3 regions of the Leisingera sp. CC-HEC096 genome follow, and region 3 is predicted to be linked to each of the others. Evidence: riboswitches for the same ligand, from Rfam matches in the RefSeq annotation. Region 3 holds a riboswitch; each other region holds the start of a gene.
What was found. Region 3 has a riboswitch for cobalamin ahead of AC5STI_RS16370 (aromatic ring-hydroxylating oxygenase subunit alpha). Riboswitches for the same ligand answer to the same signal wherever they lie in the genome.

Region 1: it holds a riboswitch for cobalamin, as region 3 does, so the genes downstream of both, AC5STI_RS12060 (DUF4198 domain-containing protein) here and AC5STI_RS16370 (aromatic ring-hydroxylating oxygenase subunit alpha) in region 3, are expected to answer to the same signal.
Region 2: it holds a riboswitch for cobalamin, as region 3 does, so the genes downstream of both, AC5STI_RS17425 (hypothetical protein) here and AC5STI_RS16370 (aromatic ring-hydroxylating oxygenase subunit alpha) in region 3, are expected to answer to the same signal.

The regions. Positions count from the first base shown of each region.
Region 1 covers NZ_JCAIJS010000001.1:2,495,423-2,505,130, reverse strand. The annotation lists gene AC5STI_RS12085 (gluzincin family metallopeptidase) at 1-1,200, shown strand, start outside; gene AC5STI_RS12080 (hypothetical protein) at 1,395-2,201, shown strand; gene AC5STI_RS12075 (adenylate/guanylate cyclase domain-containing protein) at 2,290-4,059, opposite strand; gene AC5STI_RS12070 (GNAT family N-acetyltransferase) at 4,109-4,759, opposite strand; tRNA gene AC5STI_RS12065 (tRNA-Arg) at 5,021-5,097, shown strand; cobalamin riboswitch at 5,666-5,880, shown strand; gene AC5STI_RS12060 (DUF4198 domain-containing protein) at 6,024-6,809, shown strand; gene cbiM (cobalt transporter CbiM) at 6,820-7,437, shown strand; gene AC5STI_RS12050 (NikL family nickel/cobalt ECF transporter subunit) at 7,434-8,018, shown strand; gene cbiQ (cobalt ECF transporter T component CbiQ) at 8,015-8,803, shown strand; gene AC5STI_RS12040 (energy-coupling factor ABC transporter ATP-binding protein) at 8,790-9,470, shown strand; gene AC5STI_RS12035 (hypothetical protein) at 9,659-9,708, opposite strand, start outside.
Region 2 covers NZ_JCAIJS010000001.1:3,596,842-3,606,549, forward strand. The annotation lists gene AC5STI_RS17385 (LysR substrate-binding domain-containing protein) at 1-323, opposite strand, end outside; gene AC5STI_RS17390 (hypothetical protein) at 461-1,138, shown strand; gene ltaE (low-specificity L-threonine aldolase) at 1,135-2,184, shown strand; gene recR (recombination mediator RecR) at 2,291-2,890, opposite strand; gene AC5STI_RS17405 (GNAT family N-acetyltransferase) at 3,026-3,529, shown strand; gene AC5STI_RS17410 (YbaB/EbfC family nucleoid-associated protein) at 3,593-3,937, opposite strand; gene AC5STI_RS17415 (DNA polymerase III subunit gamma/tau) at 4,105-5,922, opposite strand; gene AC5STI_RS17420 (protein-tyrosine phosphatase family protein) at 6,116-6,658, shown strand; gene AC5STI_RS17425 (hypothetical protein) at 6,714-7,118, opposite strand; cobalamin riboswitch at 7,227-7,449, opposite strand; gene AC5STI_RS17430 (TetR/AcrR family transcriptional regulator) at 7,468-8,064, opposite strand; gene AC5STI_RS17435 (alpha/beta hydrolase family protein) at 8,135-9,013, shown strand; gene AC5STI_RS17440 (SRPBCC family protein) at 9,040-9,507, opposite strand; gene nudC (NAD(+) diphosphatase) at 9,565-9,708, opposite strand, start outside.
Region 3 covers NZ_JCAIJS010000001.1:3,383,395-3,393,102, forward strand. The annotation lists gene AC5STI_RS16350 (DUF6638 family protein) at 384-1,745, shown strand; gene AC5STI_RS16355 (hypothetical protein) at 1,747-2,013, shown strand; gene AC5STI_RS16360 (DUF1523 family protein) at 2,025-2,669, shown strand; gene AC5STI_RS16365 (alcohol dehydrogenase family protein) at 2,724-3,830, opposite strand; cobalamin riboswitch at 4,150-4,351, shown strand; gene AC5STI_RS16370 (aromatic ring-hydroxylating oxygenase subunit alpha) at 4,460-5,695, shown strand; gene AC5STI_RS16375 (FAD-binding oxidoreductase) at 5,700-6,785, shown strand; gene AC5STI_RS16380 (ABC transporter substrate-binding protein) at 6,844-8,496, opposite strand; gene AC5STI_RS16385 (BCCT family transporter) at 8,609-9,708, opposite strand, start outside.

The sequences.
Region 1 (9,708 bases), 890 kb from region 3:
GTCGAAATATCCGCGCCTCCTGGCTCGCTTGGGCCGGGACCGTCGGGTCCGCGGATGTACGTGGTCAACCCGGCAGGCAAGACCATTCCTTTTGGTGCTATCGTCCCGGGGCCTTACGGGCCCGGCATGTATCTGCCGCCTTGGCATGGCGAGGTGCATCCGCCGCCGGAACCGGATGAAGACGGGCACTTTATCCATATCTCGCCATCGGACCCCGGTTTCGAGGCAGCGCACCTGTTTGCCTCCGCCCATTTCACCCTGGATGTGTGGGAGGAATACTTTGGGCATCCGATCCCCTGGCATTTCGCGCGCGACTATGACCGGCTGGAATTGTCCCTGCTGCCGAGTCTGGACAACGCCCATATCGGCTGGGGCTTTCTGGAAACCGGCGGCACTAGCGAGCATGGAGGCGAGTACCGCGCCTACAGCTTGAATTTTGACGTCGTCGCGCATGAGGTCGGCCATGCCATCATCTATAGCGTTGTTGGGATGCCGGTATCTGAGGACGTGCCGGGAGAGTATTACGGGTTCCACGAATCTGCGGCGGACATGGTGGCGCTGATCGCCTCGCTTCATTTTGGTTCGGTGGTCGAGGAGCTGCTGGAGAACACCCGGGGCAATCTATACACCTTCAATCAGTTGAACCGCTTTGCGGAGCTTGCCGGAAATGAGCAAATCCGGATGGCAGCAAATACCAGAACATTGCAGGAATTCGCGCGCGGCTGGAGCAGCGAGCATGCGCTTTCGGAGCCGCTGACCGGTGCAATGTTTGATATCCTGGTCGATATCTTTCATGAGCGTCTACTGGTGCATCGGCTGATCACGCCTGAAATGGAGGATCTGTCCGACCATCTGGAGGAGTCGCCCTATTACAGCGATGTCATGCAGGCGCTGTTTGACGAGAGCTATGCGGCTGATCCTGAAGGATTTCGTATCGCGCTGCTGGAGTCGCGTGACTTTCTGGGCGCCTACCTGGCGGCGGCCTGGAGCATGCTGGATGCGGAAACCCTCACCTATGCGGCGGTGGGGGAGGCGCTGCTTGCAGTTGACCGTGCAACAACCGGCGGCGCATTTCAAACGATCATTGAAGGCAACTTCAGGATGCGCGGTGTCGGGCTGTTCGAGGCCGGGCCGCGTGTCTCAGAAGGGGATGAGGACAGCCACGCGCATTCGGTGCGGACACGGGTGCCGGACGAATGATTTCCTATTGTCTGTAATTTCTATCGTTTTTGTGCTACTTTCATCCGCAGGGGGACTTTTCCGAAAAATGGGGTTAGCGCTGATTGCGCCCGTGGAAACGCGAATAGGTCTTCTGGTGTTGTTCCATAGCCACGGGAGTGTGTACGGTGGCCGAGTCTTTACTGAGTTTTTCCGAAGTGCTGTTATTTGGACGTTTGATCGACGACATCAAGATTGTTCCCAAATTTGCGGGGGCCATTGTTGGCACGGTCAAAAATGAGCAGAACTTGAGAGGTACGGCAGTCAACGGTGAAACACTCGTGCCGGGTGACAAGGTTCTGGTGATGGCTCAGACCAACAAGGGGCAAAACGGCCTCTACAAAGTTGGAGCGGGAGAGAACAACCCATGGGAAGGTCAGCAGCAATTCCCTGTAGGCGCTATTGTCGAAATTGCCCACGGCCCGCGTCAAGGGTTGTGGAGACAAGTCGGCAATTTCAGTGCCGGAGAGCAGGAGTTTTCCCGGGCCGGAAAACGGCAGAAAAAGGGCCGCGGCCGTAATAACTTGCTGGCTGATCAACTGAGTGAAGATGCCAATCTCGCGCGTATTTACGGATTCTCTTACGAGGGCACGTATTTTGAGCTGCCAGAACCAGTGATCTTCCTGGTGCATGGCGACGGCGAAAGTGCGACAGACAGTAACAAACCCGGGGATCAGGCTGCCCGTGCGCCACTTGATCCTTCCAAGACCGGCGTTGCCTCAGCTGAATACCAGATCGCAAACGATATCCGGGTGTGGGACTATGATAAGGCCGATTACACAATCCGGATGGATGTTATGACCGGTATGCTGGAACAGGTTCTGCTGGATGTCTACTTTGGCGGCGGTGGTCCTGACATAAGCGGTGCCAAGGTGAGCGGCGCCAAGGTCAGCGGTGCAAAGGTGAGCGGAGCTAAAGTCAGCGGTGCGAAGGTCAGTGGTGCCAAGGTAAGCGGTGCCAAGGCCCGCGGTTCCGGCGACTGATTCCGTGTTCGGTAAATGTTTGCACGCTAAAGAGCGTAGGGTCTCCGCGCCGCGGGCGCGAACTTGACCGCCGGTCGGGTCAACGGGGTCAGAACCCTGCCTTCTTCAACCCTTCGACAAAGTGCTGGGTGTCTTCTTCCAGCCGGTCAGGCTGCACCTTGGCCCAGCGTTCCAGCGAAAAGTTGGGATGCGCTTCGCGGTGCCGGTCTGCCATGCTGCGGGCCTGTTCCATCTGGCCCAGCTGCGCATAGCTGGCGGCAAGCATACGCTGGCCCTCTGTCGGGTTGTTCATCTTCGTCAGCGTGCCGATCACCGCATCATATTCCTTGAGATTGTAATAGGCCCCGCCCAGGTGCCAAAGGTACTGGTCCGGAAAATAGGGGTTTAGCCGCATGGCCTGCTGCAGGTTTCCGATTGCGGCTTCGTTATCGCCGGAATGGGCCAGCGCATCAGCATAGTCCGACAGGAGGTCCGCATCGTTGGGGTTCAGCGCCAGAGCACGGCGGTAGGCGCCGAGCGCGGCATCGTGCTCCTTCCGGTATAAATGCACAAAACCAAGCTCGCCAAAGCCGCGGGCGTCGGTCGGATCCAGCTCCACGGCCCGTTGCGCATAAGACAACGCCGTATCCAGCGCGTGCTCGGCATCCTTGGCCCAGGAGTAGCGCCAGTCGATATTCATGGTCCGGGAGATCGCGGCAGAGGCCCGGGCATAGTCCTGGTCGCGGGCGAGGGCGCGCTCATAAAGGGTCTGCGCTTCGTGGTTGTCCTGCCTTGTGTAGCGGAAGATATACTGCTGCCCGCGCAGGACATACCCGTATGCGGCAAGGTCGGCGGGTGCCGTCTGCGCCATACGCTTGCGTTCCTGCGCCTCAATCAGAACGGCCGTAGAAGCCACGATAGCGTCAGTTACCTCGTCCTGGATGGCAAAGATGTCATCAATATTTCGGTCGTACCGCTCCCCCCAGATGGTGCGGCCGGTCTCCGCGTCGATCAGCTCAATGGCAATCCGGACCCGCGCGGCGGCTCTCCGGACGCTGCCGCGCGCGACGTAGCGCACCCCCAGTTCCCGCGCGGCATCCTGAGGCGGCATGGTGCTGGCTTTGAAAAAGAAGGCGGAGTTGCGGGCAATGACAAAAAGGTTTTTGAACTTTGACAGGTTGAGGATGATGTCCTCGGTCAGCCCGTCGGCAAACCAGCTGTCGGACGGCTCGCCGCCCAGGCTGGCAAATGGCAGCACGGCGACCGAAGGGATCCCAGGCGGCGGCCGGTGCGCGGGCCGTGTTTCCGGCCGCCGGGTTGCCGCCATCGTTGCGCCTGCGACTTCGCTGCGGACACAATAGGCCGCGACAGGCTCGGTGATGTTCTTGAGCTGCTGCGGGCCGAGGAACTCGAAGCCAAAGCGCAGCCGGTTGCGGATCTGCTCGTAGACGGACGCACTGACAAAAACCCGGCCCGGTTCGGCGATCTCCTGCAGCCGGGCGGCAATGTTGACGTTGTCGCCATGGATACCTCGGTCATCGACCAGAATTTCGCCCATATGCACACCGGCGCGAAACCGGAGGTGCTGATCGTCCGGCCGTGCACGGTTGTTTTTCTCGGCAATACGGTGCAGCTCGACGCCAAACTCCACAGCATGCGTGGCTGTCTCAAACAGCGCCAGAACCCCATCGCCGCGGACCGCCACCACTTGCCCCTCATGTGCCTGGCAAGCCGCTTCCAGCTGTTCCAAGAGGGATTTCAGGGCACTGTAGGTATCGATTTCGTCATTGCCCATAAGCCGGGCATAGCCGACGACATCGGCAAACAGCACCGCACCAAGCTGGCGGCGGACTCTTGTTGTCTTTTTTTGGCCGCTCACAAGCTGTCCTCCTCCTGTGAGTGCGGGCTGGGGCCGCTGGTATTCGCGCTCATCCTTCTAGCGGGTTGTCCGGGCCGGGCGGCCAGGCCCAGCCAGCGGCTTCTGCGCCGCGGAAACTTACGCGCGGGCCCGCGCCAAGCTCCTGCGCCAGCGCTTTGCGGCTGGCGTCCCATTCCTCGCGCAAGAGGCCGACAGTGACCATGTCAAAGAAACGGCCTTCTGCAAACCATGCGGCCCGCATTCTGCCTTCGGTCGCAAAGCCGGCACGCGCGGTCAGGTGCTTGCTGCGGGTATTGTCGGCACGGTAGTATGATGTAACGCGATTTAGCCCGATCTGCCGGAAGGCAAAGTCCAGAAGCAGCGCCAGGGCCCGTATCCCAACACCCTGCCTGCGCCTGGATTCTTCGATGAACATGGCAATGACGGCATCACGGTTCACCGCTGAGATGCTATCCAGCCCGGTGATACCGCACAGCTCACTGGACTCCGTGGTAAGTGCGAACCAGCACTTATCGGCGTTTGCCTTTGTATCGGACAATAGCTCCCATGACTGCTCCAGCCCCTGTGCGCTGAGCGGCACGCGGTTCGAGCGATCAAAACAAGCCATGTCAGCAATGTTCTGAAGCCAGCCTGCGGCTGTGGCGAGATCCGCTGTTTCAAGCGGCCTGAGCTGAAAACCTGCTGAGTTCCGGTCCGGCATCCGCCGCCCCCTTTCGGTTTGCGGTACGCGCCTTCCCCGGCGCCAAGCCTGGCGGGGAAGACATGGCTTCAGACTTATACCACAATTCCGGCCGGTCTTGGGGCGAAGAGCGGCCGGATGTCAAAGCGGCCGAACGGGGGCACGCCCTTGTGGTTCAGCCGTCCGCCGAGGTTTGTACGGAAGCTGCTGGTGAAGAAAAACAGAAACAGCCGTCTTTTAGGGTTGCGACTCTGCGATGCTATGAGTAAACCCCGCCGCAGTGGACCGATAGCTCAGCTGGATAGAGTACTTGACTACGAATCAAGGGGTCGGGGGTTCGAATCCTCCTCGGTCCGCCACTTCCTCCCTTGTCGCGCGACATAAATTTTTACCATTTGCGACAGAACCTTTCCTTTTTCGTGTCTCCAACATTCCCGTTCGCGTCTCCTGTTCCGCCAGTGGCCAAGCGTTCCCTGATTTTACCTTCGGAAGACCTCGTGTCGCAAAGAGGGCAAAACAGGGTGGGAGCGCAGTTGTTGCCGCTTGAAGCGCACTGGTATCACTCTGGGGAACGTGGCCGCGAGGGTTTTAAGGCCGGGTTGCGAGGCGAGGTTCTGAACGGGAAGCCTTCTGCAGGTCAGAAGAGCCCCAAATCCTGATCGAACAAGGGGCAAGGAAAACCCAATACCGGCAGAACGTACGGTGCTTTGAACTATCTCTGCCGGGCTCGGGCAATCGTCATTCCGGTAGCGGTCTTAACCCGTGAAATCGGGTCACACGAAAGGAATACCGTTGGAAACCGGCCACCGTTTGCGCGCATCACTCAGGCTTGCCAGCTGGCCGTTGAAGTCCGGAAACAGTCATCTGCAGTGCCAATCCCGAGACTGAGCAGAAGGCAAGAAGCTTGACTCGGAAATTCGGTTTTGCCATTCAACCAGTGTGACCGGTTCCGCAAGTGTTTCAATGCGCAGCGGAAGAAATAGGGAACACGGTGCGGCGTACCCAAAAGGGACCAAATCCGTGACTGCCCCCGCAACTGTGAGCGGTGAGTGACGCTGAAGACGCCACTGGGATCATCCCCGGGAAGGCCAGCCGAACCAGGACCCGCGAGTCAGGAGACCTGCCGGACACAAGGACCGAGGCCCCGCTTGCGGAGTTTCTGCCCTTTTCCACCGGACGCCGGGGTGAGCGTCTGGCGCGACGGCCGTTCCGGCGACTCCGTGCCAATACTCCCCGTTGTTCATTCCTGATTGCAGGTGCGCCTGCGTCGTCGAATGAGGACGAAATGAAACTGAACTATCTGGCCGCAGCACTGGCCGTTTCCCTGCCTGCCGCCGCGTCGGCGCATTTCCAGCTGAATTACACCGAAAGAGCGCTGATCGAGAAGCCCGGTGACGTGCCGATGGGCTTGGTTTTCTGGCATCCCATGTCAAACGGATACGCAATGGACATGGGCGCGCCGGAAGAATTCTTCATGATCCACAAAGGCGAAAAGACCGACCTTTCGGATCGCCTTGAACCCGCCACTTTCAAGGGCGCTGAGAACGAAGCTTCGGCCTACAAGGCGTCCGTTCCGGTGAAACGCTCCGGCGACTATGTCGTGGTGACCGTGCCTTCGCCCTACTACGAGGAAAGCGAAGATATCTATATTCAACAGATCTCAAAAGTCGTGCTGAACCGAAACACTTTGCCGACCGACTGGGATAAGCCGGTTGGTCTGGCCACCGAGATTCTGCCGTTGAACAAGCCTTACAACGTGATCGTCGGATCCACCTTTTCCGGTCAGGTTCTGGCAGACGGCGCGCCAGTCCCCGGTGCTGAAATCGAGATCGAGTTCATGGCGGCCGAGCCTGACCTCAAAGCGTTTTCGGCCACCGATCCCACCGTGGGTGAGATGCCGGGCGGAGCGATCGTTGCTATCGCGGACCAGAACGGCGTGTTTTCCTTCGGCATCCCGAAAGCAGGCTACTGGGGTTTTGCCGCTCTGGGGTCCGGCCCGGTAACCGAGCACGACGGCAAGGAACTCAGCCAGGATGCTGTGCTGTGGATCCACGCTGAAGAGCTGAAGTGAAAGCAGACCGATGCATATCGTAGACGGCGCTCTGTCAAACCCGGTTGTGATTGGCGGCGCTGTTGCTGCAGCCGGCGGTATCGCCATGGGTCTGCGCAGCCTGCCGCTGGAGCGCATTCCGGCGGCAGGGGTTCTTTCGGCCAGTTTCTTTGTGGCTTCACTGATCCATGTCCCGATCGGGCCCAGTTCGGTTCACCTGATCCTGAACGGGCTGGCCGGGCTGGTACTGGGATGGGCCGCGTTTCCGGCACTGTTTGTCGGGTTGTTGTTGCAGGCGGTGTTCTTTGGCTTTGGCGGGCTGACCGTGCTGGGCGTGAATGCCGTGAATATCGCCTTGCCCGCTGTTTTGGTGGGGCTGGCTTTCCGCCCGCTGGTGGCTCGCGGCTCGCCGCTGCACGGCGCGATCTGGGGCGGTATCGGAGGCGGAGCTGCGATAGCGGCAACGACATTGGCCGTAGCCTTCTCGCTAATGCTATCCGGCGATGAGTTCATTCTAGCCGCCAAGCTTGTCTTCTTCTCGCATATACCTGTGATGGTTATCGAAGCTCTGCTGTCAGGCGCCGCAATCTTCCTGGCCCGGCGGGTGAAACCTGAGCTGTTCTTTGACACGAAAGGCAGCCTGACGTGATCCGGTCCTGTGTTCTGATTCTTGCTCTTCTCGCACCGCTGCCGGCATTGGCCCACAATGTGATCTCTGCGGTATTCCCCTCCGGCTCGGATATCGAGGGCGAGGTTGGCTTTTCCAATGGCGCAATGGCTCCGGACTTGCTGATCGAAGTCTTTGACGAAGCTGGGAGCAAGCTGGGTGAAACCAATACGGACTCCGACGGCTTTTTCCTGTTCACACCGTCGGAGCCGGTAACGCATGTGTTTCGCGGCGACCTTGGCGCTGGCCACGTTGCGGAAGTGATCATGGATGCGGCAGAGGTCGCGCAGATCCTGGGTCAAAACCCGCGCAGGCTAATGCCTGCGGCCGGCGGCACAACTGAAGCCCCCTCATCCGCCGCGGCTGCCGGCCTGTCCGGTGAGGCCCGCGCTGAGCTGGCTGCCATGATTCGCAACGAACTGCGCCCGCTCCGGCAGGAACTGACCGCGTTCAAGAACAAGTCGGACTTTCAGTCTATCCTTGGCGGCATCGGCTATATCTTTGGCTTGTTCGGGCTGGGCTTCTACATCGCCGCGCAGCGTAAGATTGGCGGCAGCTCATGACCTATGTTCTGACCGGCGCTGAAAAACCGCTCAGCGGCATCGGCGTTTTCCGCGCCAAGGTCACCACGCTTGATCCTCGGATGCGCATCGTGATGAGCGCAGTCTATGCCGTCGTCGTTGTCTCGCTCAGCAATCTTTGGGTGCTTTCGGCTGCGCTTGGCCTGTCCATGTGGCTGCTGGCGTTTTCCGGCTTGCCACCCCGGAAAACGCTGAAACGGATGGCGATGATGGACAGTTTTATCGTCTTCATGCTGGTACTGCTGCCCTTTACTGTCCCCGGAACCCCGGTTTTTTCGGTTTGGGGGCTGGAGGCCAGCTGGGAAGGGCTGTGGCGTGCGGTGGAAATAGCCCTCACCGCAAATGCAGTCATTCTTGCGGTCATGACGCTGGTTGGGTCCATGGAACCTGTGACGATGGGACACGCGCTGTTTGCGCTCAAAACCCCTGAACGGCTGGTGCATCTGATGATGTTCACAATCCGCTACATCGACGTCCTGCGCGAGGAATACCAGCGCCTGCGCACCTCGATGAAGCTCCGCGGATTCCGTCCCGGGACCAATTGGCACACCTACCGCAGCTATGGCTATCTGGTCGGCATGATGCTGGTGCGTGCTATCGAACGGTCGGAACGCATTCTGGCTGCGATGAAATGCCGGGGGTTCTCCGGCCGCATTATCCTGCTGGAAGACTTCCGCTTTAGCAGGGCCGACCTGTTCTTTGCCGCGGCCGTTACCGCCGCCCTTGCCGCCTTGATTTGGGCTGAGGCCATCTATGCAGCTTCTTGACTTGAATAACATTCACTTCTCCTACCCCGGACTTGATCCGGTTCTGGAAGGCGCGTCGATGCAGCTTAACGCGGGTGAACGTCTGTCGATTGTCGGGCCAAACGGCGCCGGGAAGTCGACACTCCTGAAAGTTATCATGGGGCTGCTGACCCCTGCCAGTGGAACGGTCAAAGCCTTTGGCAAAACCTGCGCTGAGGAAGCGGACTTTCATGAGATGCGCCGCCGTGTCGGCTTTGTCTTCCAGGACGCTGACGACCAGCTTTTTTGCCCGACTGTGGCCGAGGATGTGGCCTTTGGCCCGCTCAACCTGGGAAAAACTAAACAGGAGGCGCTGGCCATCGTCGACAGCGTGCTGAACCGTCTGGGGCTGATGCATCTGCGCGAGCGGGTCACGCACAAGCTTTCGGGTGGTGAGAAGCGGCTGGTGACACTGGCCACGGTGCTGGCGATGGAGCCGGACGTTCTCATCCTTGATGAGCCGACCAACGCGCTGGACCCCGAAAATTACACGCGGCTGGCAGAGATCCTGGAGGGGCTGGATCAGGCGGTTCTTCTGGTCAGCCATGATCCTGAGTTCCGTGAACGGATTGCTCCGGAAGGGTATCAATTGAGTGAGCGGAAACTCACGAGGGTGCCAGGCCGCATTCCGGGCCGGGCAAGGCAGTGAGCTTGCTTGGCAGCAATTAGCCTTCCGGGGGCTGGGAACCTGGCGTACTGGTGAGTTTTCCCTAGCGGCCTGACTGACCGCAGCCCGGATCACTCGGCCTGTTCAGCAACCCATGCTGCGTTATCTCTTAGTTGTTTCTGCGGTAGCTGATTGGGCCGGGAAGTTCCGCGGCCCAATCTGGACAGTGCTCAGTCTTCGGCTAACCAGCCGATCACTGCACCGCTGCCAAATGCGATCA
Region 2 (9,708 bases), 210 kb from region 3:
CGGCTGCCGAGCGTCGGATAGGTGCCGATATTGAGCGCGCCATAGGGGTTATCCCGGGTGCGCAGGCGGTAGAAGGTGGCCTCCAGCGCCTCCAGCTGCGGCGACAGCTCCTGCAGCAGCATCTCACCCGCGCCGGTCAGCTGCACCCGCTGGCGTTCGCGTTTGAACAGGGTCTGGCCGGTCTGCGCCTCCAAACTCTGAATCTGGCGGCTGAAGGCGCTTTGGGACAGGTTCATGGCGCGGGCGCCCTGGGCAAAGCTGCCGGCGCGGGCGGCGGCCTCGAAACAGAGGAGGGCAGCGGTGGGCGGGATCTTGCGGCGCATGCGGTCACCCTGCCATGTGTTGCGATTTTTGCAATAGAGGGTGCGGAATACCGGCTGTTTTTGCGGTTCCGGGGCTGACACACTGGCGCCGAATGCATCACCCCACGCGATCAGCACACCATACGGGAGCGCGCGATATGAGTTTTGAACCGCAGATCAACGACGCCGATGTGCAGGCTGTCACCCAAGCCATGGCGACCATGCCCGACTCCGCCTCGGTGGCGGAGTTTGTGCCCGGACCCGGCATCCAGCGGCTGGAGCTGAGGTTTGACATCCAGCTGCTGCAGGAGGCACTGGCGGAATGCCTGCGGCGCGAGGAGTTCATGGGCGGCATGCAGGAGCAGGGTTTTGCCGCGCTGCCGCTGACGCAGCGGCCGGGGCAGACCGAATGGACCGCCAACGACCTGTCGGGCCGCTACTGGCTGCGCGCCGACGGCCGCTATGTCGAGGAGCCGCGCGAGGATCTGGTGCCGGAGGTGGAGTTTTCCGAGTTCAATCCGAGGTTTGCGGGCACCTATTTCGAGCATGTGCATGAGGAATTGGCCAAGCGCTTCCCGATCGGGCGGACGCGGGTGCTGTCCAAGGGGCTTTACAATTGCAACTCCTGGCACCGCGATCCGGAGCCGCGGCTGCATATCCCGGTGCTGTCCAATCCCGGCTCGCTGTTCATCGTGAACCATCACGTCACCCACTTGCCAGCGGACGGGTCGGTGTATTTCACTGACACCCGCGGCTACCACACCGCATTGAACGGAGGCGAAACCCGGCGCGTCCATATCGTGGCGGCGCTGGCCTATGAGCAGGTGACGGAATGAGCCAATATGCAAGGCTTGCGGGGGCAGGGGGCAGTGCTGTCCTCTGCGATCTGCGCAGCGATACGGTGACGCGCCCCGATGCGGGTATGATGCAGGCCATGGCTGCGGCAGAGCTGGGCGATGATGTCTATGGCGAAGACCCGTCCGTGAACCGGCTGGAGGCGGTTCTGGCCGAACGGCTGGACAAGGAGGCCGGCCTTTTCGTTCCCACTGGCACGATGAGCAATTTCGCCGCCATGCTGGCGCATTGCGCGCGCGGCGAGGAAGTTATCTGCGGCAAGGGCTATCATGTGAACGCCTATGAGGCCGCCGGCGCCTCGGTCCTGGGCGGAATAGCGCTGTGCCCGGTGCCGGTGCGCCCGGACGGGGCGCTGGACCCGGCAGGGATCCGGGCCGCGGTGAAGGAGGATGACCCGCACCTGCCTATCAGCCGGCTGCTGTCGCTGGAGAACACGCACAACGGGCTGGCGGTGCCCTTGCAGGACATGGCAGCTGCGGCGGAGGCCGGGCGCCAGGCGGGGCTGTCCGTGCACCTGGACGGGGCGCGGTTCTTCAATGCCATAACTGCGCTGGGATGCTCTGAAACAGATTTGGCCAGGCTGGCGGATACGGTCTCGATCTGCCTGTCCAAGGGGCTGGGCACACCTGCGGGTTCGGTCCTTGTTGGGCCTGCGGATGTGATTGCGCGGGCAAGGCGCTGGCGCAAAATGCTGGGCGGCGGCATGCGGCAGGCGGGCGTGCTGGCGGCGGCCGGGCATTATGCGCTGGAGCATAACGCTGGGCGGCTGGCGGAGGATCATGGCCGTGCCGAAGAGCTGGCCAGTGTGCTTCGGCGCTTGGGAGCGGGAGAGGTGGCGCAGGCCACCAACATGGTGTTCTTCACGCCGACTGACGGGCGCAACGATGCGCTGCGGGCGCATCTGGCGGCGGAGGGGGTGGTGATAGGCGGCGGCACTTCCGGGGCCATCCGGATGGTGCTGCACAAGGATGCGGATGACGCCGCCTTTGACCGGGCAGTGCAGGGGTTGAGGAGTTTCTACGGCTGACAGGTTGAGGGAGGCCGCGCCCACCAATGGCGGGCGCGGCACCGGAAAATTTCTAATTTTCCGGCCAAAATTTTTCCTCAAAAATTTTCTGCGCCCGGCCGCGCCGTCAGATTTCCTTGCGCGCCTTGAGGGCTGCGGAAATGGTGCCGTCATCGAGGTAATCCAGCTCGCCGCCGATCGGCACACCCTGCGCCAGGGAGGTGAGCTTGACCTGCCCCTGCAGCTGGTCGGCGATGTAATGGGCGGTGGTCTGGCCGTCGATGGTGGCGTTCAGCGCAAGGATCACCTCGCTGATGCCTTCGGTCGCCACCCGGTCCACCAGCCGGGGAATACGCAGATCCTCCGGGCCCACCGCATCCAGCGCCGACAGGGTGCCGCCCAGCACGTGGTAGCGGCCCTTGAACACGCCTGCGCGTTCCATCGCCCAGAGGTCGGCCACATCCTCGACCACGCAGAGTTCGCCGTTGGCGCGCCGCTCATCGGTGCAGATCAGGCAGATCTCGCTGGTGCCAACATTGCCGCAGTTGAGGCATTCGCGGGCGGTCGCGGCGACCTCGCTCATTACATCGGCCAGCGGCGTCAGCAGCAATGCTCGTTTGCGGATCAGGTGCAGCACCGCGCGCCGGGCCGAGCGCGGCCCCAGTCCGGGCAGTTTGGCCATCAGGGCAATCAGGTCTTCGATGTCGCTGGTGGAGTTCTTGATCATGCCTTGGGCCCTTTTCTTCGCAGCCATATAGGCTGATCGGGGCAGGGGAGCGCAAGGGCGGGGCGGTAAAATGTTCAGGGTTTGTTTTGCCGCTGCCCGGAGGTATGCCTTGGCAGAGCTGGGTGAGGATTTTGAATGAGACGTGCCGCAGAGCAATTGGACGACGGTTCCCGGAAGCTGCGGTTTGCCCGGCTGACCGAGGTTGCGCCGCAGCAGATTGCCCTCCACATGTCCGATCCGCGGATGGCTGAGCATATGCCGCTGCTGACAGGAGCTTGGGATGAGAAGGCGGCCAAAGCCTTCGTTGCCGCCAAGGAGGCTTGCTGGAAACGCGACGGGCTGGGCCATTGGGCGTTTCTGCGCGGCGGCACCTACCTCGGCTGGGGCGGGTTCCAGAAAGAGGGCAGTGAATGGGATTTCGGGCTGGTGCTGCGGCCGGATTGCTTTGGCCTCGGCCCCTCCATTGCTCGCAAGGCGCTGGATTTTGCCCGGCGGGATGCGCGCATCCCCTATGTCACCTTTCTGCTGCCGCCGACGCGTCGGCATTTGCGGCCGCTGGCCCGGCTGGGGGCCGTTCAGACCGGGGAGGTGCAATACGAAGGGCGGCGTTTCCTGAAATTCTGGCTCGAGACCAGCTGAGGCGGGCAAGCAAAAAGGCGGCTCGAAACGGGCCGCCTTTCAAATATGGGAGCGTGCAGCTGCTTAGAACGGCAGCTTGATGTCCTTGGGCAGGCCCATGCTTTCGGTCAGCTTGGTCATCTCTTCCTGCGCCTTCTCCGCGGCCTTCGCCTGGGCGTCCTTGATCGCGGCCAGGATCAGATCCTCGACCACTTCCTTGTCGTCGCCGTTGAAGATCGAGGGGTCGATGTCCAGGGCTTTCAGGTCGCCCTTGGCGGATGCGGTTGCTTTGACCAGCCCGGCGCCGGCCTCGCCGGTCACCATGACGTTGTGCAGGTCTTCCTGCATCTGCGCCATCTTGGTCTGCAGTTCCTGTGCCGATTTCATCATCTTGGCCATGTCGCCAAGACCGCCGAGGCCTTTGAGCATCTGTGTTCTCCTGAGATTTTCGGTTTGGGGGACAGATACGGGCCGCGGGGCTGTGAAACAAGGGGCAGGTTTGTCTTGCTGCTGGACTTTAGCGCCCTTTCGCCCGGCTGACAGGCCGGGCAGCGCGTGACCTTCATCCTGGTAAGGCGCTACCCTACGTGGATTCGTCACCCGTCCTCGAACGGATCCCATTCGTCCTCGACCTCGGGCAGAGCTTCGGCGGCGACTTCGGCAGCCAGCTCCTCGGGGGTGCGGATGCGCTTGATCCTGGCCTTGGGGAAGCTTTCCAGCACCGCCTGCACCAGCGGGTGCGCGGTGGCTTTCTCGCGCAAGGCGTTCTCGGCGGCGTCGCGGACCTCGGCAATGGTGGGGGCGTCGCCATCCGGTGCGATCGAGACAACCCAGCGGGCGCCGGTCCAGTTCTGCAGCGCCGAGCCAAGCCGCGCGGCGAGATCCTTGGGCGCCTGGGCGGCGGGGGTGAATTCGATCCGGCCTGGCTGGTAGGAGACTAGGCGCACACCGCCTTCGACCTCGACCAGCAGTTTCACGTCGCGGTTGGTGCGGATCAGTTCGACCACATGTTCGAACGTCGGGTAGCGGGCCAGCGCGGAGCTGACCTGCGGCACCAGCGCGGTCACGGTGCCGCCGCCGCCATGGGCCACAGGTGCGCCGTCGGCGGGGCCGCCTGGGCCGCCATAGCCGCCCTGGGCATTGCCGCCGCCCGATCCGCCAAGGGCCGGGGCGCCCATGCCCTGCATCGGCACACCGCTGCCGGGACCCGGAGGCGGCGGGGGCGGGGTGTCCTGCAGCTTGCGGATCAGTTCCTCGGGCGAGGGCAGGTCGGCCACATGGGTGATGCGGATCACCGCCATCTCGGCGGCCATCATCGCGTTTGGCGCGGCAGCGACTTCCTCCAGCGCCTTCAGCAGCATCTGCCACATCCGGGTGAGGACGCGCATCGGCAGGTTTTCGGCCATCGCTTGTCCGCGGGCGCGCTCATCCGGGCTGACGGTGGGGTCTTCCGCTGCATCAGGGGTGATCTTCACCACCGAGACCCAATGGGTGATTTCCGCCAGATCGCGCAGCACCGCCAGCGGGTCGGCGCCTTCGGCGTACTGGCCGCTGAGTTCGGTGAGCGCTGCCGCTGCATCGCCGCGCAGGATCATGTCCATGAGGTCCAGAACCCGGCCGCGGTCGGCCAGGCCCAGCATGGCGCGGACCTGATCGGCGGTGGTCTCTCCGGCGCCGTGGGAAATCGCCTGATCCAGCAGTGAGGTCGCATCCCGGGCAGAGCCTTCGGCGGCGCGGGTAATGAGGGCGAGCGCGTCCTCGGCAATTTCGGCGCCTTCGGCGGTGGCGATCTTGCGCAGGAGGGCGATCATCACCTCCGGCTCGATCCGGCGCAGATCGAAGCGCTGGCAGCGCGACAGCACCGTCACCGGCACTTTGCGGATTTCGGTGGTGGCGAAGATGAATTTCACATGCGCGGGCGGCTCCTCCAGCGTCTTGAGCAGCGCGTTAAACGCGCTGGTCGACAGCATGTGGACCTCGTCGATGATGTAGATCTTGTAGCGCGCAGAGGCGGCGCGGTACTGCACCGAGTCGATGATCTCGCGGATGTCGTTGACGCCCGTGCGCGAGGCGGCGTCCATCTCCATCACGTCGACATGGCGGCCTTCCATGATCGCCACGCAATGCTCGCATTTACCGCAAGGATCGGTGGTCGGGCCGCCGGTGCCGTCCTCGCCGACGCAGTTCATGCCCTTGGCGATGATCCGTGCGGTGGTGGTTTTGCCGGTGCCGCGGATGCCGGTCATGATGAAAGCCTGCGCGATGCGGTCGGCGGCGAAGGCGTTCTTCAGCGTCCGAACCATCGCGTCCTGGCCCACCAGATCGGCAAAGGTCTCGGGCCGGTATTTGCGGGCCAGAACCTGGTATTGGGATTGGCCGGTGCCGCCGGTGGTGCCGCTGGGGGTATCGTTCATGGTGTCTCGTGCCGGATTCGGTGTGCGGGGTGGTCCGCGTTCCGCGCAGGGTATTGAAGCGCAGCCCGTTCGTCCACCGCAGAACGGGGCAATCCTCTGGCTGCAAAAGCACTTTGGGAATGTGCGCTGACCGGTTAGGCTGGGGCCGAGGGGGCAATGCGGGGAGGCAGGAACGCAGCGGCTAGGAGGCGGTATGCGATCTGAAGATACCTCTGATCCAGCAGCGCAGGATGAGGCGGCGCAAGCTGGGCTGACAATCCACGCGCTGTCCGCGGGCGGCGGCATTCTAGCGCTGTGCCGGCTGCCCGGTGCCGAGGGGGATTACCGCGGCGACCTGATCCAGATTTACCAATGGAAGCCGGGGCTGGTGTTATCGATGACCACGGAGGCCGAGCACGTGGCCGCCGGGGCTCCGCGGCTGGGGGTGGACCTCCAGAGCATGGCCTGCCGCTGGCTGCACCTGCCGGTGCCGGATTTCGGCACGCCGCCGCCGGAGGTGGCGGCGAAATGGCCGGCCGCCAGCCGGTCGGCGCGGCAGGCGCTGGGCGGCGGCGGCCGGGTGCTGGTGCATTGCCGGGGCGGCTGCGGGCGCTCCGGGATGGCGGTGCTGCGGCTGATGGTGGAATGCGGCGAGGATCCGGCGCAGGCACTGGCACGGCTGCGGTCGGTCAGGCCCTGCGCAGTGGAGACAGACGCGCAGCTGGACTGGGCCTGCGCGGGGCAGCTGGCGGGTTAGAACGTATTCCCCTTCGCCCGGCCGAACGGCCGGGCAGGTGCCGTTGGAAGCGGGCTCACAGCGCCATCATCCGTTCTGCCTGCCGCGCCTCTGCGGTTCTCGGCAGGGCCTCCATCAGCGCGCAGGGGCGGGCGTCCAGGCGGGAGGCGGCAAAGCCGGTGCCGTCGCGGCTGAGGATCGCATCGGCAAAGCGGTCGAGGCCCTCGCGCGGGGCATCCTCGCCGACGCCGCAGAACAGCCGGATCCGGTCGTGGCTGGCGGCAAACTGCGCCGGGCAGGTGCGCGGGCAGCCGTCCAGCGCGGTGGTGCCGGTGATTTCAAAATCTTCTTGCGTCAGCGGCTTGGCCTTGGTCATCGCCTCGGCCAGTTTGGCGATCATCCGCTCTGCCGCTGGACAAGGCTTCCCGAGGTATTTGCAATCCGTTGCCGCATAGAAATGCGTCTGGTCCGTCCACATCATATCTGCGCCCTCCGCGCGTGGTGCGGGGGTTTGGGGGACAAGAGACCGGATGAGAAAGCGGGAGTCCCGCGGTGCCATCAGACCCTGTCCGGACACCCCGCCCGGGTTCGAGTTACACGTTCGATGGCAGGTCTCCTGACTTGCGGGTCGCAGCTTTCCCGATCCTTCCCGGTCTCGTATCAGACCAGTGGCTCTATCGGGGTCGCTCGCCGCTTACAGTTGCGGGGGCAGTCGCGGACTTGGCCTTGCCTGGGGCGGGGCCGCACCGTGTTCCCTTTTCATCCCGGACACAAGATTCTGTGGCACGGGAACCATCACCACAAGCGGTAGCGGCTGGTTCACTGAGTCGTCAATCGGTTTTCTGCAGCTGCATCTGGGTGTGCAGGGCGCGGATCACATCCGAATCGCGCCGCACCCGCGCCAGCTGCCAGCCGCCCTGCAGCAGGATATAGAAGTTCTCCGCCGCCGCGCGCGCCTCATCCTGCGGGAGGCCCAGGCGCTGGGCGTGGCGGGCGGTGGCCGCGATCCAGCTCTCGAACAGGTCTGCGGCGTGCTGACGGAAGGCGTCGTTTTCCGGCCCGGCGAACAGGGTCGCAGAGACCGGGCAGCCGCTCCACTTGCCCTGCTTGTCAAAGAGTTTCGCCAGCTTGTAGCAGACCGTCTTGGCCCCGGCCTCGAAACTTGGGGCCGGGTCGAAGGCGGCATCAATCAGGGCCAGCATCTGGTCCGAGGCCCAAGTGGACGCCGCCAGCGCGAGGTCGGATTTGCCGTTGGGGAAATGGTGGTAGAGCGAACCCTTTGGCGCTTCGGCGGCGGCCAGCAGTTCAGCCAGGCCAGTGCCGTTATAGCCCTTGTTCCGGAACAGGCCGGCGGCCGCCCGGATCAGCCGGTCCCGGGTCGGGGCCGGGCTGCCGGAAGGCGGGCTGGTTGTCGTCACGTCAGTCATGGCGGCAGCTTGACAGCATTAGACCAAATGGTCCAGTCAGGAATTGGACCGATTGGTCTAGGAGGCTGCCATGCTCGACGGACACGCAGAACTTACCGCCGGTTTCCGGGAGGAAGAGGTGCGCTTTGCCTCGCGAACGGGGGCGCTGGCGGGGCGGTTGTACCACCCGGATGGCGCGGTGAAGGCAGCGGTGGTGCTGAACGGCGCAACCGGTGTGCCGCAGCGCTTTTACCGGCATTTCGCGCGCTGGCTGGCAGCAGAGCGGCAGATCGCCTGCCTGACCTATGATTACACGGATTTCGGAGACTCGGCGCTGGACCATCCGCGCCGGTCCAAAGTGACAATGGCCGATTGGGCGCTGGCGGATCAGCCCGCTGCCCGGGCCGAAATGCGGCGGCACTATGCGGGCGTGCCGTTGTGGGTGATCGGCCATTCGCTGGGCGCGATGCTGATGCCCCTGCAGGACGATCTTGAGGACGTCGCCCGCATGATCGTGGTTGCGGGCGGCTTGGTGCATCACCACGATCATCCCTGGCCCTACCGCGCGCTGGCGCTGGCTTTCTGGTTCGGCCATGTGCCGCTGGCGGCCCGTGTCCTGGGCTATCTGCCCGGGCGTGCGGTGGGGTTCGGGGCCGATTTGCCGGCAGGGGTTTACTGGCAATGGCGGCGCTGGTGCACCACCCGTGGCAGCTATCTGCCGGAGACGGGGCGTGGACTGCCGCAGCCGCGCTGGGCAGAGACCGGCATCCCGGTGGATCTGTTTGCGATGGCGGATGATGACGTTGTGCCGCCGGAGGCGGTCTGGCGGCTGGGTGAGGTGTTCGGCGGTGCTGCGCAGAACCGGGCAGTTCTGGCCCCGCGGGAGCTGGGGCTGAAGTCAATTGGCCACCTGGGGGCATTTGCCCGCGAAAACGCTGCCCTGTGGCCGCGCCTGCTGCCACAGGCCTGACCCGGGGCCGGGCGCCTGGCAGCGGCTCAGGCGGTGCGGTTCAGCCGTTCTTCGGTGAGTTTTGCGAATTCGGCGAGGCGCAGTTTGAAGCGGCGGGTCAGGTTGCTGCGCGCCAGCTTCAGGGATTGCACCAGCAGGCGGCCGGTCAGGTTGGAGGGGGTCAGCTTCAGCTCTACAGACATCCGGGTCCGTTGCGGCGACAGCGCCAGCAGCTCCACTTCCATCCGGCCGTCAACGCCGCTGCCGCTGCCGGACAGAGTCAGGCCCGTCACCGGTGCGTAGGACGACAAAGTCAGCCGGATGTCGCGCGGCTTGCCGCGGAAGCTGAATTTCAGGTCCCAGGCCAGGCCGTTCTCCGGATGGGCAAGGTCGCCGCTACGCTGCAGCTCTACGCCGCGGCGCAGGGCGGAGCGCTCCAGCAGCTCAAAATCGGAAATCGCACCGAAGACCTCGGCAATAGGGGACTCGATGTCTTCTTTGCTTTGAAATTTCATATCTGCCTGCCTCTTCTGCGCCGCCTGGCTGTGGCGCGGTTTGCGGCAATATGCGCCTTAGTCCAGCGTGTCCGCAAGCCAGTTCTTCAGCAGAAAATGGGCAATTGCCCCCTCCCGTGCAGGCTTTAGAACCGGGTGATCGCCTGCAAAGACCGTCATCATCTCCTGGCGGCTGATCCACAGCGCGTCCTCGATTTCCTC
Region 3 (9,708 bases):
GAGATCAAATTTCACTAGTCCTTGTGTATCGGGTTGGGGGCTTTCTAAGTGCTTGGATTAATTGCGCTATTCCTTCCTCTGATTTTGGGATGCGTTTTCGCCTATCCTTTGGGGCGTCGCGCAAATTCGTTAGGAAAACGAGTTTCACTTGGTGGAAGTAGCGCAAAGCAACTTTTCATAAGAATGCTAGGAGAAACTTCGGCCGTCATCGTGAGTTCGGCCATTTTGCTGGCGTTACTATTTGCTGACACCGTCGATACTCTGGACGGGGAAGCTTCCCTTGGACAGTTAGTCGGCTATGCAAAGCTGCAGGCTATACTCCTAAGCATATTGCCTGTTCCAACTGCTATATTTGGTTTCAGAGACGGAAAAGGTGCGAGACAATGAAACGCCTCATCCAGCATGGCCTGATGTTCGGCAATCTCTTCCATGTGGCCTCGCCCGCGCTGGTGGAGCGCTATAACCGCGCGCTGAAGCATCTGACCGGCAAGACTAGCCAGCTTACCGATTTCCACGTCGATATCTCGGGCTTTTCGCCGGAGATCGGCGACGAGCTGGGGGATGATCACTATCTGAACCATGCGGGGGTGAACCGGCAGTTCATTCTGCTGTCGACCGAGCAGAAGCGCTGCCCGCTGCTTCACGTGAAATTCTCCACCAGCCGGGACATCCTGCGCCGGTTCATCGAGGTCAATGAACGCCAGCTGTTTGCGCTGACGGCGACCGATGCCGTTGCCGGCGAGCTGGTGAATTCGGTGTTTGAGGTGTCCTCGCCCGCGAAGCTGTTCGACATCCGCCAGGTGCGGATCGAAGCGGATACCACCAAGGGCACGTTGCGCCATGCGGACCGCCTGGCGGAGCTGGTGGAGCGGTTCAAGACCGGCGAGGATGCCTGGTTTGACGATGCGCTGATCGGGGAAATGATTGCGACGGCGGAGCAGACCGGCGATGTGACCCGTAATCCGGTGCATCTGGAGCATGAGGTCTTTGAGCAATCGAACTTCTGGACCGCGCATTTCGGCGGGCTTTATTTGTTTCAAGGCGTCGAGCATCCGGCGGTGATTGCCAGCGGGGCGAAGCCCGAAGGCGTGCCGCTGCGCCATGTGTTTGACCTGACCCAGCGCAACGCGATTGCCCGGTTCCTGGAGCTGAACGGCCTGGCGGAGCCGGTGATCCGGGCGCGCGGCGTTGATGGGGCCGCGATCCTGCGGCAGAAGATGGGGTTTCTGGCGGTATCCGTGCTGACGGAGAAGGGGCGGGACCTGTCGGGCCTGTCGCGGTCGGACCTGCGGCGGATGGCGGCGCGGCATGCGGATGAGCTGCCGGCGGAGTTCGAGGGACTGGCGGCACTGGTGCGCTGGGCTGAGGGGGGCGGCAAGTGGCCGCGGATCCGCTCGGACCATCCGGCCTATTTCTATTCCTTGCGGGCGTCGGACACGGCCGACCGGGATCTGGTCAACATGCTGCTGGCGGAGCTGTGCCCGCATGACTTCCGCCAGCTGTTCATCTGCCACAAGGAGGAATTCTACCGCCAGTACCGCGGCTGGCCGGAGACGAAAAAGGCCTATGCGGCGGAGTTCCTGGCGAGGGAGTATGCGGTGGACAAGGCCGGCGCGCGGGAGGCGCTGTTCGGGCATGAGCCGGATATGGAGGGGCGGATGCCGAAGCTGCCGCGCAGCCGGAGCAAGAACGTGGTGGAGCGGGTCGGACCCTGGGGCGCGGTGAACCGGGTGAGGGGGCGTTAGGATGTTCGGCTTTATCCGCCTTCTCCTGATCCTCTTGGTGGGGCTGACCGTGGTCTATGGCGCGGTGTCGCTCTACTCGCGCGAGGTGCGGCGGGCGAAGCTGAAGCGGCGCTGGAAAGACAAGGGGTTGACCGGCGACCGCGCGGCCTTCATCCAGCGGGGGCTGAGGCAGTATGACCGCTCGTTCCGGCGCAAGCTGATCCTCCTGGTCTATATCGTTCCGCTGGGAGCCATCGCGCTTCTGGTCTATGTCATTAACTTCATGTGAGGAGCTGCCCCGTGCGTTTCATCAAATGGGCCTTCCTGATCACCTTCTGGGTGCTGTTCGGCGCCTTCCTGCATTACACGCTGCCGCAGTACGACGTGGTGCGCATCGTCAACACCTATGAGGAGCGGCAGGAGCTGAACGACTGGACCCGGATCTTCTGGTCCAAGCCTGACGACCAGTCGGTGCAGCTGATCAACCGGGATGTGCAGTTTATCCAAGGGGTGCGCCCCAGCGGCCGGGCCATCGTCTATCGCAACGAAGACACCGGCTGGAGCTGGCCGCCCTATTTCAAGTTCGACACCGCCAACCTGTACACTGACGCCAATGACAGTATCTCGACCAGGGCCAACCCGGAGTGGGTGGCGGTGATGCATTACGGCTGGCGCAACGAGTTCCTGTCGATTTTCCCGAATGCGGTGTCGATCAAGCCGGTGGCGGGGCCGGAGGACAAGCCAACCAATTGGTTCAGCATCATCTTCCTGGTGCTGCTGGTTGCGGTCCTGTGGGCCATCTATGTGCGCTGGCGCCGGTTCCGGCGGGCGCGGATCGACCCGATGATCGAAAGCGCCGAGGACAGTCTTTATGCCGCGGGTGATGCGATTTCCGAGCGGCAGGGCCGGTTCCGCCGCTGGCTGGACAGCTGGAAATCGAAGTAAGGAGAGGCCGCCCCCCAGGCGGCCTTTTCATTGGTCTTGAAGGCCTGCCGGCCGTCAGACCTGCGGCGGCACCAGAACGAAGTTGCCGAAATGGGTTTTCTCCAGGAACTCCTGCTGGGCCCTGGCGATGTCCTTGAGCGGGAAGACCTTGGCGAGCAGCGGCCGGATCTCGCCGCGCTCGATATATGAGATCAGGTTTGGAAATACCGGCTCGTCCCAGGCGGTACAGCCGATCAGGGTGATGTCCTTGAGGTACATGTCCCGCATGTCCAGATCGACAACCGGCCCCGCGATGGCGCCGCTGGACACCAGGCGGCCGCCGCGTTTCAGCAGCTTGAGCATCTGCGGGAAGCCGGTCCCCGCGACGTTGTCGACAACAACGTCCACGCTTTCCCCGCCCAGCTCCGCCAGCAGGTCGCTGCCGCGGTCCAGGACGATATCCGCGCCGAGCTCCCGCAGCTGATCCATCTTGCCCTGGCTGGTGATTGCCGCCACCCGGGCGCCGCGGCGTTTGGCCAGCTGCACCGTGGCCGAGCCGACACCGCCGGAGGCGCCGGTCACAAGCACCAGCTCGCCTGAGCGGACGTTTGCGCGGTGCAGCATGTTCTCGGACGTGCCGTAGGCGCAGGGGATCGTCGCCAGTTCCTCGTCCAACCAGGGGCAGTCAACGGCGAATACTTCGGAGGCCGGGACTTTGACATACTGGGCAAAGGCGCCGTCGAAGTCCGAGGCCATCCAGACGTTGTCCATTACATCGTAGCCCTTGGGGCGCATGCAGGGCCGCACCAGAACCCGCTTGCCGGTCAAGGTCTGGCTGGCGCCTGGGCCGGCGGCGACAACCTCGCCGCAGCAGTCGGTGCCCTGGATCAGGGGGAAGGGGGTTGCCTTGTTCCAGCCGCCGTCGGCCTTTTGCTCGGCATGGGTCTCCTGATGGCCGGCGGCCGCGGCGGTGTCCGTTGTCACGCTGGAGGAATACCACCCGAGCCGGGTGTTGATTTCGGTGTTGTTCACCCCGGCTGCGAGGACCCGCAGCAAAAGCTCCCCCTCTGCGGGCTCCGGGATCGGCACGGCTTTGTATTCAAGTTTGTCATAGCCGCCGTTTCCGGTGGTCATGACGGCCAACATGGTTTTGGCGCTGCTGTCTGTATTTGGTCCGGGCATGGGCGGCCTTTTCTGATCACGCGGGGTTGGTGAAAGGTCTTGGAATTTGGCGCAATTATTGCCCGCAGGGCGGGGGCGGCGGCAAGGGCGGAATCCGGCGGCGCAGCCCGGCCTGCCTGCTGGCCACCGCCCCGCGAATCGGTCCTTGTGTCTGTTTCGAGGGGAATTACACCAAAGATCAGCGCCTTGCCGCAAACAGGCTGGCGGATGCCGGTTTGAGATTCTGGACATCTCTGTCCCTGCGGGCGCGGCAAACATGCATGTCTTTTTCCGGTTTCGGCGGGTCGGATTTGTCTCCGCTTGCGGGCCGGGATTAGGGCAATTTCCGCCTCAGCAAGGTGCCGCCCTTTCGGGGCGGAGAATTGGGAAGCTGGTGAAACTCCGGCACTGCCCCCGCAACGGTGACCCCGGGCAAGGCATGGCAATAAACCACTGAAGCCAATGGCTTCGGGAAGGTGCCAGGCCCCGCCGCCGAATGGCCCCGGGACAGTCCGGAAACCAGCCTTGCCAAAAAAAACGTCAACCGCGGGTGGCGGCGGGGCGGTTGCAGGCGCGTGGCCTGCGATCTCTCTCTCCATGCCCGCAGCCAAGCCAACCTGCCGCGGGGATGCGGCAAAGGAGAGAAGCAGATGCTTCAGGACAGCGAGATTCTGGCCAAACTGGTGGCCCGTCAGAAAAACTATTCCCTGGAACAGGCGTTCTATACCGATCCGGGCGTTCTGGATCTGGACATGCGGCAGATCTTCTACCGCGAGTGGCTGTTTGCCATTCCCGCCTGCGAGATCCCGAAGGCGGGCAATTTCGTGACCCATCAGGTCGGCGCCTACAACGTGATCATCGTGCGCGGCACCGATGGCCAGGTGCGCGCCTTCCACAATGCCTGCCGCCACCGCGGTTCGGTTGTCTGCAAGGCGAAGAAGGGTAATTCGCCCAAACTGGTCTGCCCCTACCACCAGTGGACCTATGAGCTGGACGGCTCGCTGTTGTGGGCGCGCGATATGGGGCCGGATTTCGATGCCTCCAAGCACGGGCTGAAGCCGGTGCATTGCCGCGACCTGGCGGGTTTGATTTACATTTGCCTGGCGGATGAAGCGCCGGATTTCGATGCATTTGCCGAGGTCGCGCGTCCCTACCTGGAGCCGCACGACTTGGCCAACGCCAAGGTGGCCTATGAAAGCTCGATCATCGAGAAGGGCAACTGGAAGCTGGTCTGGGAGAACAACCGCGAGTGCTATCACTGCGGCGGCAATCACCCGTCGCTGTGCCGGACCTTCCCGGAAGATCCGTCCGTCACCGGCGTCGAGGGCGGCGAGACCCCGCCGCACCTGCAGAAGCACTTCGACCGGATCGAGGCGGCAGGCGTGCCGGCGCAGTTTCAGATCGACGCGCGCGGCCAGTACCGGGTGGCGCGGATGCCGCTGAATGAGGGCGCCGAGAGCTATACCATGGACGGCAAGGCGGCTGTCGCCAAGAAGCTGGGCCGGGTGCCGTTTGCCGATGCGGGCACGCTCCTGAAATTCCACTACCCGACCACCTGGAACCACTTCCTGCCGGATCATTCCATTGTGTTCCGCGTCACCCCGATCAGCCCGACCGAGACCGAAGTCACCACCAAATGGCTGGTGCACAAGGATGCGGTCGAGGGTCAGGATTATGACCTGAAGCGGCTGACCGAGGTCTGGGTCGCGACCAACGACGAGGACCGCATCGTGGTGGAGGACAATCAGCAGGGCATCAATTCGCCCGCTTATGAGCCCGGTCCCTATTCGGAAGTGCAGGAAAGCGGCGTCATCCAGTTCTCCAACTGGTATGCCGAGCATCTGACCCGCGCGCTGACCGGCCGCCACCTGATCGCGGCGGAGTAAGGGCATGGGACTGCAGGCCAACTTCGAGACGCTGGACGAGACTCTGGCGTGGAAGGACGACGAGATGCTGGAATGCGTCTCTGTTGTGCCGGAGGCGCCGAACACCGCCACCTTCAGCTTCCGCGCGCCGTCCGGCGCGTGGTTCAAATACCAGCCGGGCCAGTTCCTGACGCTGGAGCTGCCGGTGCCGGGCGGGACCGTCTGGCGGACCTATACCATCAGCTCCTCGCCTTCGCGGCCGCTGTCGATCTCGGTCACGGTCAAGGCGCAGGCGGACAGCATCGGCACCCGCTGGATGCTGGACCACCTGAAACCGGGGATGTTCCTCAAGGCGTCCGGCCCGGCGGGCGTGTTCACCCTGCCGAAACGCCCGAACGGCAAGTTCCTGTTCATCTCCGCAGGCTCCGGCATCACGCCGAGCCTGTCGATGACCCAGTATCTGTTCGACCGCGGCCAGTCGCCCGACGTCTGCTTCATCAACTGCGCCAAGCGCCCCAGCGAGATTATCGCGCGGCGCCAGCTTGAGGGCATGGCGGCGCGGGTGCCCGGCATCAAGCTGCATTTCGTGGTGGAAGAGGACGACCCCTATCAGGTCTGGACCGGCTACCGCGGGCAACTCAATCAGATCATGCTGGGGATCATCGCCGGCGACTACCTGGAGCGGGAAGTCTACTGCTGCGGGCCGGATCCGTTCATGCAAGCGGTTCGCGACATGCTGAACGGCCTGGGCTTCGACATGGAGAACTACAACCAGGAAAGCTTTGGCGCGCCGGTGGAGACCGAGGCCGATGCGCCGGAGCTGGACGATGTGGTTCCGGAAGAGACCGCTGCCGCCGAGATCACCTTTGCCTCGTCGGGCGTGACCGCAAACTGCACCGAGACCGACACGGTGCTGGCGGTGGCCAAGGCGTCGGGCCTCAACATCCCGTCGGGCTGCACCTTCGGCATCTGCGGCACCTGCAAGGTCAAGAAGACCGCGGGCGAGGTGCATATGGTGCACAACGGCGGCATCTCGGAAGAGGATGTGGAGGCGGGGTATATCCTGGCCTGCTGTTCGAACCCGATTGGCCGGGTTGAGGTCGAGATTTGACCATAAAGAAGGGCGCGCGCCGGCATGGCGCGCGCCCGTTTCCTTTCCAAGCGCCTGATCAGGCTTCCAGCGCCAGCTTGTGCACGTGGATTTCGTTGATCGGGTGGCTTTCGGCGCCGATGATGCCGGGCCGGGCGTGGCGGTAAAGCGAACGCCAGTAGGGCTGGATGATGGTGCCATCCTCGCGCATGAATTTTTCGATGCCTTCCATGTGCCCGCGGCGGGTGTCGGCGTCGGCAATGGCTGAGGCGGTTTCCAGCATGGAATCGAACTCGGCACTGGCCAGCCCGGTTTCATTCCAGGCAACGCCGGTCTTGTAGGCCAGTGTCAGCACCTGCACCCCCAGCGGGCGGTGGCCCCAGTCGGTGGAGCTGAACGGGTACTTGTCCCAGTCATTCCAGAAGGTGTTGCCGGGCAGCACCGTGCGTTTGACCTTGAGCCCCGCATCGCGCATCTGCGCCGCCAGCGCATCCGTGGTGTTGCGGCGCCAGTCGTCGTCGATGGAGATCAGCTCATGCTCGAAGTCGAGCATCCCGGCCTCCTCCATCAGCTGGCGCGCGGCCTCTGCATCGCGCACCGGAGCGCCGATATCGGCGTATTCCGGGTGGATCGGGCAGACATGGTGGTTTTCCGCCAGGGTGCCGCGGCCGTCATAGCCGAGCTCCAGCAGCACCGCGTTGTCGCAGGCCAGCGCCAGGGCGCGGCGGACGCGGGCGTCGGCATAAGGTTGCATCCCGTCCACCTCGGCGTCGCGGTTGGTGCGCAGGACCAGGGTGTTGGCCGAGACTGACTCGCTGACGTTCCAGCCGATGGAGGTGAAGATGTCGACATACTCGCCCACGGTTTCGTAGGTCATGTCGATTTCTTCGGATTCCGCTGCCGACAGGTGGGTGGCGCCGTCGGTGCCGAAGTCAATGAACTCGATCCGGTCGAGATGGGCGCCTTCGCCCCACCACTGGTGGTCCGGGTCCTTTTCCAGCACCGCCTTAACACCGACCTCGTATTCGACCAGCCTGTAGGGGCCGGTGCCGATCGGGTCGGCGCCCGGATCGCCCGACCAGCCGTCCGGCACGATGGCGGCGGGGTATTCGGTCACCGCCGGGATGATGGTGATATCGGGGCGGGTGAGCTTCACCTTGAGGGTCAGCTCGTCGACCACCTCCAGCGCGCCCTCGGCGGGGCCGTCGCCGGCCTCGTTCTGCAGCGATCCCATGCGGGCGGCCATCGAGTTGCCTTCCCATTTGCCATCGCACCAGCGGGCAAAGTTGTAAGCCACATCCTGAGCGGTCAGGGTGCCGCGGCCGTCGTTCCAGTGCACGCCGGGGCGGATGTGCAGCAGGTATTCGGTGGCGTCCTCGTTCACCTCCCAGCTTTCCAGCAGGCGGGGTTCAAAGGTGCCGTCGGCGTTGTACTGCACCAGGTATTCCATGTAGCCGCGCACCAGGTTGCCCAGCTGCGGCCAGTTGAACAGCGGCGGGTCGAGCAGCGCGCGCACCACCTGCTGGATGCGGATGGTGCCGCCTTCCTGGGCATTGGCCGCTGCCTGCACCGGCTGGCTGAGGCCGATCATCCCGTAGGCGGCAGAGGCGGTCACCCCCAGCGCGGTTGCGCGGCTCAGGAACTCGCGCCGGTCCAGCTTGTGTTGCGCAACTTCCTCCGCATGCATCCGCACCGCGGGGTGGAGAGATTCCCTGTTGTAGTATTTGGTCATTTTTATGGTCCTTTGGTTGAAGGCGTCCGCCCCTAGCATGAAGGAGCGGCGGAGCTTGTAAAGTGGCGAATGGCTGCGCTGCCCGTCCGCAGCCATCCGCCCGGGGAGATCCTTATTCCGCCGGCTCCTGTGTGACGGTGGTGGCCAGGCCTGCCTGTTCGCGGCGGCCGTCGTTGTAAATCGCCTTCACCAGAGCGGCGCATTGCAGCACCATCACCAGTGAAAACGGCAGGGCGCCGATCACCATCGCGGTCTGGATCGCCTTGAGGCCGCCGACCAGCAACAGCGCCGTCACCACTGCACCCAGCGCCACGCCCCAGAAGACGATGTGCGGGCGGGCCTTGGGGCCTTCGTCGCCGGCGGCGTTGATGGTGTTCACGATCAGCACCGCGCTGTCCGCCGTGGTCACCAGGTAGGTCATCAGCAGGATCACGATCATCACCGACATCGCCCAGCCCAGCCAGGGCGACAGCATGTACTGCACCATGGCAAAGATCTTGTCGCCATCGGGGGCTGAGCTGATCTGGCCGCCCGCGCCGCCGCGCAGCTCCAGGTCGATGGCGGTGCCGCCGGCCCAGGTGAACCAGACAAAGCACATCAGCGACGGCACGATCATCGCGCCCAGCACGAACTCGCGGATGGTGCGGCCCTTGGAGATGCGGGCGAGGAACAGGCCGACGAAGGGCGCGAAGGCAATCCACCAGGCCCAATAGAACACCGACCAGCCGCCCTGCCAGCCTTCGAGCTTGGAGGCGACGCTGTCCGGGTTGCCGTCGCCGGTCCAGACCCGGAACAGCATGTCGGGCATGGCGACCAGGTAGTCCCACAGACCCACCAGCAGCGCCTGCAGGCCAAAGAAGGTGGAGCCGAACAGCAGGAAGAAACCCAAGAGCGCAATGCTGAGCACCATGTTGATGTTGGAGAGCCACTTGATGCCCTTGCCCACACCCGACAGCGCCGAGGCGGTGGAGGCCGCCATGATCACCAGGATCGCCACGATGACGCCGGTGGTGTTGGCGGTGCCGCCCTCGTTGGTCAGCCCGCCGATACCGATGCGGGTGAGGCCGGAGACAAACTGTTCAACCCCGAACCCCAGCGTTTGTGCGACGCCAAGGATGGTGGCGACCACCGCGACGATGTCGACGGTATGGCCGATGGAGCCGGAGAGGCGGGCGCCGAACAGCGGCGTCAGCGACGAGCGCATGGTCAGCG